Regions from separate parts of the Paractinoplanes brasiliensis genome, predicted to be linked through region 2. Evidence: riboswitches for the same ligand, from Rfam matches in the RefSeq annotation. Region 2 holds a riboswitch; the other holds the start of a gene.
What was found. Region 2 has a riboswitch for thiamine pyrophosphate ahead of C8E87_RS12145 (thiamine phosphate synthase). Riboswitches for the same ligand answer to the same signal wherever they lie in the genome.
Positions count from the first base shown of each region.

Region 1: it holds a riboswitch for thiamine pyrophosphate, as region 2 does, so the genes downstream of both, C8E87_RS08700 (ECF transporter S component) here and C8E87_RS12145 (thiamine phosphate synthase) in region 2, are expected to answer to the same signal.

Region 1 covers NZ_SNWR01000001.1:2,000,062-2,004,359, reverse strand. Annotated here, with positions in the region: gene C8E87_RS08710 (energy-coupling factor transporter transmembrane component T family protein) at 1-485, opposite strand, end outside; gene C8E87_RS08705 (ABC transporter ATP-binding protein) at 482-1,912, opposite strand; gene C8E87_RS08700 (ECF transporter S component) at 1,931-2,503, opposite strand; TPP riboswitch at 2,576-2,678, opposite strand; gene C8E87_RS08695 (alpha/beta fold hydrolase) at 2,741-3,562, shown strand; gene C8E87_RS08690 (DUF6328 family protein) at 3,594-4,142, shown strand; gene C8E87_RS08685 (hypothetical protein) at 4,108-4,298, opposite strand, start outside.
Region 2 covers NZ_SNWR01000001.1:2,743,409-2,747,706, reverse strand. Annotated here, with positions in the region: gene C8E87_RS12155 (class I SAM-dependent methyltransferase) at 1-375, shown strand, start outside; gene C8E87_RS12150 (ABC-F family ATP-binding cassette domain-containing protein) at 408-2,054, shown strand; TPP riboswitch at 2,090-2,201, shown strand; partial or broken gene C8E87_RS12145 (thiamine phosphate synthase) at 2,195-2,767, shown strand; gene thiO (glycine oxidase ThiO) at 2,935-3,939, shown strand; gene thiS (sulfur carrier protein ThiS) at 4,027-4,224, shown strand; gene C8E87_RS12130 (thiazole synthase) at 4,221-4,298, shown strand, end outside.

The DNA.
Region 1 (4,298 bases), 740 kb from region 2:
GGGAGCAGCCGGAAAGCGGCCAGCGCGCCGATGGCGAAGCGGGCGGGGGCCTTCGCGTTCTGCACCAGCGCGTCGGCCAGGTCGGTCGGGTCGGTGGTGGCGAAGACGAGCACGCCGGGGACGGCCACGGCGAACAGGCGCAGGATCAGGCCCAGCGCGGAGGTCAGCACGCCCGTCGTGATGTCGAACGGGCCCAGGTCGAGCAGGAGGGCGCCGGTGCGGTTGGCCGAGAACAGCACCATGGTGACCAGCAGGCCGAGCGAGGCGACCAGCACCGGCCAGGCCCGCTTGGCCAGCGTCGAGTAGCGGACGCCGAACAGGGGGGCCACGGCGAGTTCGACGGCCAGGGCGATCGCCGGGGTGAGCGGGTCGAGCGTCGCCAGCAGGGGCAGCGAGAAGAGCAGGGCGGCGGCCAGCTTCGCGACGGGGTTGCGCCGGGCCAGCGGAGCCGACATGTTCCCTGTCGGCTGCAGGGCGAAGTTCATGCGCGTGGCCGCCGGTGGGGGAGGGGGTCCCGCGGGCGGGCTGTGCCGAGGGGGAACGTGCGGTCGGCCACCGTCCGCACGAAGTCGTCGTCGTGGGTGACGGCCAGGATGCCGTGGCCGTCGTCGCGCAGGGTGGCCAGCAGGGTGACCAGCTCGATCCACGTCTTGCGGTCCTGGCCGAAGGTCGGCTCGTCGAGCACCAGCAAGCGCGGCGCGGTGGCCAGCGCCGTGGCCACGCTCAGGCGGCGTGCCTCCCCGCCCGACAACGTGTACGGGTTCGCCTCCGCGAGCTTGGTCAGCCTCAAGCGTTCGAGCAGGTCGGCGACGGTCGCGGCGACCGCCGAGGGGGAGCGGCCCAGCCGTCGCGGGCCGACCGCCAGCTCGTCGGCGACCCGGGACGTGACGAACTGGTGTTCCGGGTTCTGGAAGACCGAACCGATGCGCCCGGTCAGCGTCGCCGCGCGCCACCGGTGCGGCGGGCGCTGGTCGCCGAAGCCGCTGATCCGCCCGCCGGTCGGCGCGATCAGCCCGCCGAGCAGCAACGCCAGCGTCGACTTGCCCGCCCCGTTCGGCCCGGTCACCGCCAGCACCTCGCCGGCGCCCACCCCGAGCGTCACCGGCGCGAGCCGTTGCGACAGAGCAACCCCTTCGGCCCGTACGAGATCAGGGGTGGCCGCCGTGCCCGACTTGAGCGGCGGAATCGTGAAACCCGGCACCCACACGCCCTCGTCGGCGAGCCGGTCGCCGTAGGCCGCGAACACCATCTCGGGCGCGCCGTCGGCCCGCACCCCGCCGCCCGGCTCCAGCACCACCACCCGGTCGACCAGCGGCAACGCCTCGGCCACCCGATGTTCGACCAGCACCGTGGTGGTGTCGCGAAGCGCCGCGAGCGACTCCCGGATCAGCGCCGCCCCGGCCGGGTCGAGGTTGGCGGTCGGCTCGTCGAGCAGCAGCAGGCCCGGCCGCGACGCCAGCACCCCGGCCAGGGCCAGCCGCTGGGCCTCGCCGCCGGAGAGCGCCGCCGTGGAGCGGGTGATCGGGTAGGGGAAGCCGACCCGGTCGAGCGCGTCGCTGACCCATGGCCAGATCTGCGCCGCCTGCACCCCGCGATTTTCCAGGCCGAACGCCACGTCGTCGCCGCTGCGGGCCATCACGAGCTGGGTCTGCGGGTCCTGAAAGACGATGCCGACCTTTTCGCGGGCCTTGCGCGGGTCGAGGCCGTCGATCTCGATCGTGCCCTCGGACTCGCCCGAATCCTCGGGAAGCAGGCCGGACAACGCCGCGAGCAGGGTGCTCTTGCCGGCCCCGGAAGGCCCGAGCAGGAGCACCCGCTCGCCGTGAGCGATCCGCAGGTCGACCTCGCGGACGGCCCAGGCCCGCCGGCCCGCATGCCGCCAGCCGAAACCGCGGAGAACAACCTCGCTCATGACGTGAACAACATCAGATCAGACAAGCGCGCGCGAGCGGCCCGCCGGGAAACGGTCCAGGACGCCGGTCTGAGCCAGAGCGCGGGTGAGCAGCACGCTGCCCAGCCCGGCGATCACCAGAGCCGACGCCGCGGCGATCAGGACGTACGGGATACGGAAGGAGCCCCACGCCGTGTCGGGGTACCAGACGAAGACGTCGTAGACCGCGGCCACCAGACCGGCGGCCGCCCCGGCCAGCAGCGCGACCGGCAGACGGTACACCTTGTAGGCGAAGGCCGCGAAGACCAGCTCGGCGCCGAGGGCCTCGAGCGGGCCCTGCACCGCGATGGTCCAGCCCCAGCTCGTGCCGATGGCCACCGAGACCAGGGCGGCCAGCGACAACGTGTAGAAGGCGGCGCCCGGTTTGCGCACGATCAGCGCGCCCAGCACGGCCGGGACCAGCCAGACGCCGTAGAGCAGGGCGCGGCCGGGCAGGGGGATGGCGTCGGCCGGGCCGTTGTAGAGCAGGCCCCAGGCCCAGAAGATGACGCCGAAGGTCACGGCGACGATCGAGGCTATGACGATGTCGATCGTCCGCCAGCGGTTGAACATGTGAGAACCTCCCAGTGGGTACCGGGAGGAGACGCACGCCGTCGCCGGGGACGGACCCCGGACACGACGCGGCTGGAGAAAAGACCGAACTTCCTGCGCTGGCATTACCCAGATCAGGTGCGAGGGTCTGCGGTTGCCCGCACTCTCAGCGCTGTGCGCTCCCCTGTCGGAAAAACATGGTGTGTTTCGATGACGCTAACACCGGTCACGGTCAAGGAACAGCGAGGGAGCCGTCACATGGAGATCAAAGCGCGAGGCCTGACCTTCGACGTGTACGAGGGCGGCCCGTCCGACGGCGACCCGGTGCTGCTGCTGCACGGGTTCCCGCAGGACCACCGTGAGTTCGACCTGCTCGCGCCGCGGTTGCATGAGAGAGGGCTGCGCACGTACGCCATCGACCAGCGCGGCACCTCGCCCGGCGCTCGCCCGGCCGACGTCGGGGCCTACCGCATGTCCGAGCCGACGGCCGACGCGGTGGCCGTCCTGGACGCCCTGGGCATCGAGTCCGCGCACGTCATCGGGCATGACTGGGGCGCTGTCGTGGGCTGGTGGCTGGCCTCGGGTTACCCGGAGCGGGTCCGTACGCTGACCGCCGTCTCGGTGCCGCACCCCAAGGCGCTGGGCCTGGCGTTACGGGTCCGGGCGTCGCAGCGGGCGCGGATGGTCTACTTCAAGATCTTCCAGTCGCCGGTGGCCGAGCGGTTCCTGCTGGCCCGGGACGGCGCGGTGCTGCGCGCGATGCTCAAGCCGATCGGCCGTACGGGCGACAAGTACGTCGAGTCGATGCGGACCGACCCGGACCGGCTCACCGGCGGCCTGAACTGGTATCGCGCGGCAACCGGCGGCTCGCCCGACGGCCCGGGAATCGTCCGCGTGCCCACCACGTACGTGTGGAGCGACAAGGACGGCGTGGTCACGCTGACCGCTGCCCTGCGCACCCGCGACTGGGTCGAGGCCGACTATCAGCTCGTCGCGATGCGGGGCATCAGCCACTGGGTGCCGGAGCAGGCCTCTGCCGCGCTCGCCGACGCCGCCCTCGCGCGTATCGGCGGAGTTTGATTCGCGGGCACTTTGGGGAATCCGCTGCGTCATGGTGGACAAGGCGTACGGGCGACACGAGACCGAGAAGCAGCGCTGGGACCGCAACTTCGCCGACCTGCTTCAGGAGTTGCGCGTCGCGCAGACGGGCATCCAGATCCTCTTCGCCTTCCTGCTGACCCTGCCGTTCAGCAACAGGTTCTCCGAGGTCACGCAGTTCCAGAAGGACACGTACGTGGTGGCGCTGCTGGCCGCGGCCGGGGCGACCGCCATGATCATCGCGCCGGTCGCCTTCCACCGCGCCCTGTTCCGTCAGGGCCGCAAGCCCGAGCTGGTGCGTTACGCCCACCGGATGGCCACCGGCGGGCTGTTCTTCCTGCTTGTCGCGATGGTCAGTTCGGTGCTGCTGGTCACCGACTTCATCCTCGACCGGCCGCTGGCGTTCCTGTTGAGCGCGATCACCGCCGTCTTCTTCCTCACCTTCTGGGCGGCCATCCCGTTCTTCCGCCGGAACTGGATCGACGAGGACGACGAGGACGAGGACGAGGAGGTCGCCGGGACGGACGTCACTCCCGGCGAGACCGCAGACCGAGCCGCTTGAGTTCCAGCTCGGCCAGCGCGTCGACCGCCGCGGCGTCGCCGTTGCGCCAGCTCTGCGCGATGTCGGGACCGAGCTTGGCCAGGCGGTTGAGCGGCTGGGAGGAAAGGGCGCGCAACGCCAGCAGGTCACGCCCGGCGGGCTGATCGCGTACGGCGG
Region 2 (4,298 bases):
AGCGAGGCGCCCGGGGCGACGGTCTACGCGGTGGACGTGAACGCGCGGGCCAGGGAGCTGACCGCCCTGAACGCCGAGACGCTGGGGCTGGCCGGCCGGGTGCGGGTGGCCGAGCCCGGCGAGGTCCCGGAGGAGGTGACGTTCGACCAGATCTGGAGCAACCCGCCCACCCACGTCGGCAAGAGCGAGCTGCGGGCGCTCATGCAACGGTGGCTGCCGCGGCTCGCGCCCGGCGGCGTGGCCTGGCTGGTGATCAACCGGCATCTCGGCGGTGATTCGCTGCACACCTGGCTGGTCGAGAACGGCTGGGACGTGGAGCGTACGGCCAGCCAGAAGGGCTTCCGGGTGCTACGGGTGGCCCGGAAAACCGACTGACGATCCCGGTCCGGGCCGGGATGATGACCGGCATGGGTTACGTGGATGTCGCCGGCGCCGGTTTCGTGCTGCCCGACGGGCGCCGGCTGTTCGCCGACGTCGCGTTCCGGGTCGGCGAGGGGGCCAAGGTCGCGCTGGTCGGGCCGAACGGCGCGGGCAAGACGACGCTGCTGCGCATGGTCGCCGGTGACCTCGCGCTGCCCGAGGGGTCGATCGCACGATCCGGCGGCCTGGGCGTGATGCGCCAGTTCATCGGCATGATCGGCGACGACCGTACGCTGGAGGACCTGGCTCTTTCGCTGGTGAAACCCGAACTCGGGGCGGCCGGTGAGCGCCTCGCCAAGGCAGCCGCCGGGCTCGACGACACCGAGCGCAGCCAGCTGGCGTACGCCAATGCTCTGGCCCACTGGGGCGAGGCCGGTGGCTACGACGCCGAGGTGCTGTTCGACACGGTGGCCGTGGCCATCCTGGGCAAGCCGTGGGACGAGGTGCGCCACCGTCCGGTCCGGACCCTCTCGGGCGGCCAGCAGAAAAGGTTCGCGCTCGACCTGCTGCTGCGCGGCGACGACGAGGTGCTGCTGCTCGACGAGCCGGACAACTTCCTCGACGTGCCCGGCAAGCGCTGGCTGGAGGCCCGGCTGCGCGAGTCGCCGAAATCCGTGCTGTACGTCTCCCACGACCGTGAGCTGCTGGCCCAGACGGCCGACCGGGTGGTCGCTGTCGAGGGCGGCACGGCCTGGACGCATCCGGGCGGGTTCGCGTCGTGGCACGAGGCCCGCGTGCACCGTCACGACCGGATGGAGGAGAACCGCCGGCGCTGGGACGAGGAGCACCAGAAACTCAAGGATCTGGTGCTGTCGCTCAAGCAGAAGGCGACCTTCAACGACGGCATGGCCTCGCGCTACCAGGCCGCACAGACCCGGCTGCGCAAGTTCGAGGAAGCCGGTCCGCCACCGCTGCCGCCCAAGGAGCAGTCGCTGCGGATGAACCTGCGCGGCGGGCGTACGGCCAAACGCGCGGTGATCTGCGAACAGCTCGAGATGGAAGACCTGACATTCCCGTTCGACCTGGAGATCTGGTACGGCGATCGGGTCGCCGTGCTGGGCGCCAACGGCACCGGGAAGTCACACTTCCTGCGGCTGCTCGCGGCCGGTGGCAGCGACCCGGCGCCGGAGAACAAACCGGTTGACGGCGCCCCGCTGGCGCACGTGGCGCACAACGGCGTGGCCCGGCTGGGCGCGCGGGTGCGGCCTGGGCATTTCTCGCAGACGCACGACCGGCCCGAGCTGGTCGACCGCACCCTGGTCGAGATCCTGTGGCGCGGCGACGACCACCGCTCCGGAATGGACCGGGCGGGGGCGATGAAGGCGCTCAACCGGTACGAGTTGTCGGCGCAGGGCGACCAGCGGTTCGGCACGCTCTCCGGCGGGCAGCAGGCTCGGTTCCTGGTGCTGCTGCTGGAGCTGTCGGGGGCGACGGTGCTGCTGCTCGACGAGCCGACCGACAACCTCGACCTGGCCTCGGCCGAAGCTCTCGAAGAGGGCCTCAACAAGTTCGAGGGTACGGTGATCGCGGTCACGCATGACCGGTGGTTCACCCGGTCGTTCGATCGCTTCGTGCTGTTCCAGGGCGACGGCGAGGTGGTGGAGACGCCGGAGCCGGTTTGGGACGTGCGCTAGTTTTTTCGTCCTCGGCCGGGTTATGGTCCGAGGCAACACAACCCCACGGGAGTCCGGTGCACCGGGCTGAGAGGGGGGCTGACGCGGCCCCCGACCGTCGAACCTGATCCGGATCATGCCGGCGCAGGGAGGAGCCACCGTTGTTGTTGCCGCGTCTGCACATCGTCACCGACTCGCTCGACATCGTGCGGGGCGTCCTCGGGCACGGTCCCGTGGCTGTCCAGATCAGAGTCAAGACCAACGACCGCGAGGCGTACGCCCTGACCTGCGCGGCGCTTGAGCTGTGCCGGCCGGCGGGGGCGTTGTGCCTGGTCGACGATCGGATCGGGGTGGCCCTCGCGGCGGGGGCGGACGGCGTGCACGTGGGCGCCGACGACCTGCCGGTGGCGGCCGCGCGCCGGGTGCTCGGGCCCGGACCGGTGATCGGCGCCACCTGCCGGAACCCGTCCGCCGCCCGGGCCGCTGTGGCCGACGGGGCGTCGTACCTCGGTGTCGGGCCGGCGTTCGCCACCGGCAGCAAGAGCGGGTTGCCGGATCCGATCGGGCCGGACGGGATCGCGGCGGTGAGCCGGGCCGTGCCGGGTACGCCGGTGATCGCCATCGCGGGCATCACAGCGGGTCGGGTCTCGGAGCTGGACTGTTACGGGGTGGCCGTGATCTCGGCTGTCGCGGCGGATCCGGCGGGGGCGACGGTCGAGTTCCTGCGGGCGCTGGCCGCCCATCCGGGCCTCGGTGTGTCGGATTTGTCTCTTGGCGCGTCGCATCCGGGTCTTGGCGGGTCGGACTCGTGGGCCGCCGCCCTTGGCGAGTCGGATTCATCGGGCGTATCGGATTCGGCGGCTGGTGCGTCTGCTTCGGCTTCGCGGGCCGGGGATCGCCAATGAGCGACGTCACGGTGGTCGGGGGCGGGATCGTCGGGCTTTCTGTTGCGTGGCGGCTCGTGCAGCGTGGTGCGGACGTGACCGTGCTGGACGGCGGGGACGACGGCGCCTGGCACGTCGCGGCGGGGATGCTCGCGCCGGGCGGGGAATCCGAGCACGAGGACCCGGCCCTGATCCGGTTACTGGAGCGATCGGCCCAGCTGTGGCCCGCGTACGCGAAGGAACTGGGGGTTGATGTCGGCTATGACGACGCCGGCACCCTCAGCCTGGCGATGACGGCGGACGACCTGGCTCAGCGGGCGCGCGTCTGGAAACGGCAGGAGCTGGCCCTGCTGCGGCCCTCCGAGTTGCGTGACCTCGAGCCGGCACTGTCTCCCCGCGTACGGGCTGGGGTCTTTGATCCTCGGGAAACCCAGGTCGACCCGCGCAAGGTGGTGAGCGCGCTGCGGGAAAAGCTCGGGCCGCGGGTGGTGCCCAAACGGGTCGAGGCGCTGTCCGATGTGGATTCGGCGACTGTTGTGGTGGCTGCCGGATGTGGCACGGCGGCGCTGACCGGGCTGCCGATCCGGCCGGTCAAGGGCCAGGTGCTGCGGCTGCGCGGCGAGCCGGGGCTGCTGCGGCACGTGCTCAACGCATCTGTCGACGGGCGTGAGGTCTACATCGTGCCGCGCGCGGACGGCGAAGTGGTGGTGGGCGCGACCCAGGAGGAGCGGACCGACCGGCTGGTCACGGCGGGTGGAGTGCACGAGCTGCTGCGCGCGGCGCTCGACCTGGTGCCGGGGTTGGCCGAACTCGAACTCACCGAGACCACGGTCGGGCACCGGCCCGGCACACCCGACAACGCGCCGCTGCTCGGGCGGCTTGACGACCGTGTGGTGGTGGCGGCGGGGCATTTCCGCAACGGGGTGCTGCTGGCGCCGGTGACCGCCGACATCGTCGCCGGGCTGGTGCTGGACGGCGCGGACGATCCGATGTCGGCCGACTTCTCGCCCCGGAGGTTCTGATGCTGACCGGGGTGTTCGGCGACCAGGTCCGGAGGTTCTGATGCTGCTGGTGACCGGGATGTTCGGCGACGAGATCCGGAGGGTCTGATGCGTTTGACGGTCAACGGGACGGCGATCGAGAGCGACGCCGGAACTGTGCAGGCGCTCGTTCAGACGATCACCGAGGCCCGGCGGGGAGTCGCGGTCGCGGTCAACGGCGAGGTCGTGCCCCGCTCGACGTGGGTGGAGACCGAACTGGCGGACGGCGACCGGGTCGAAGTGCTGACCGCGGCGCAGGGAGGATGACTGTGGACCTGTTCGAGAAGTCGCGGCTCATCCTCGGCACCGGCGGGGCGAACAGCCTGGCCGCGCTGGAGGAG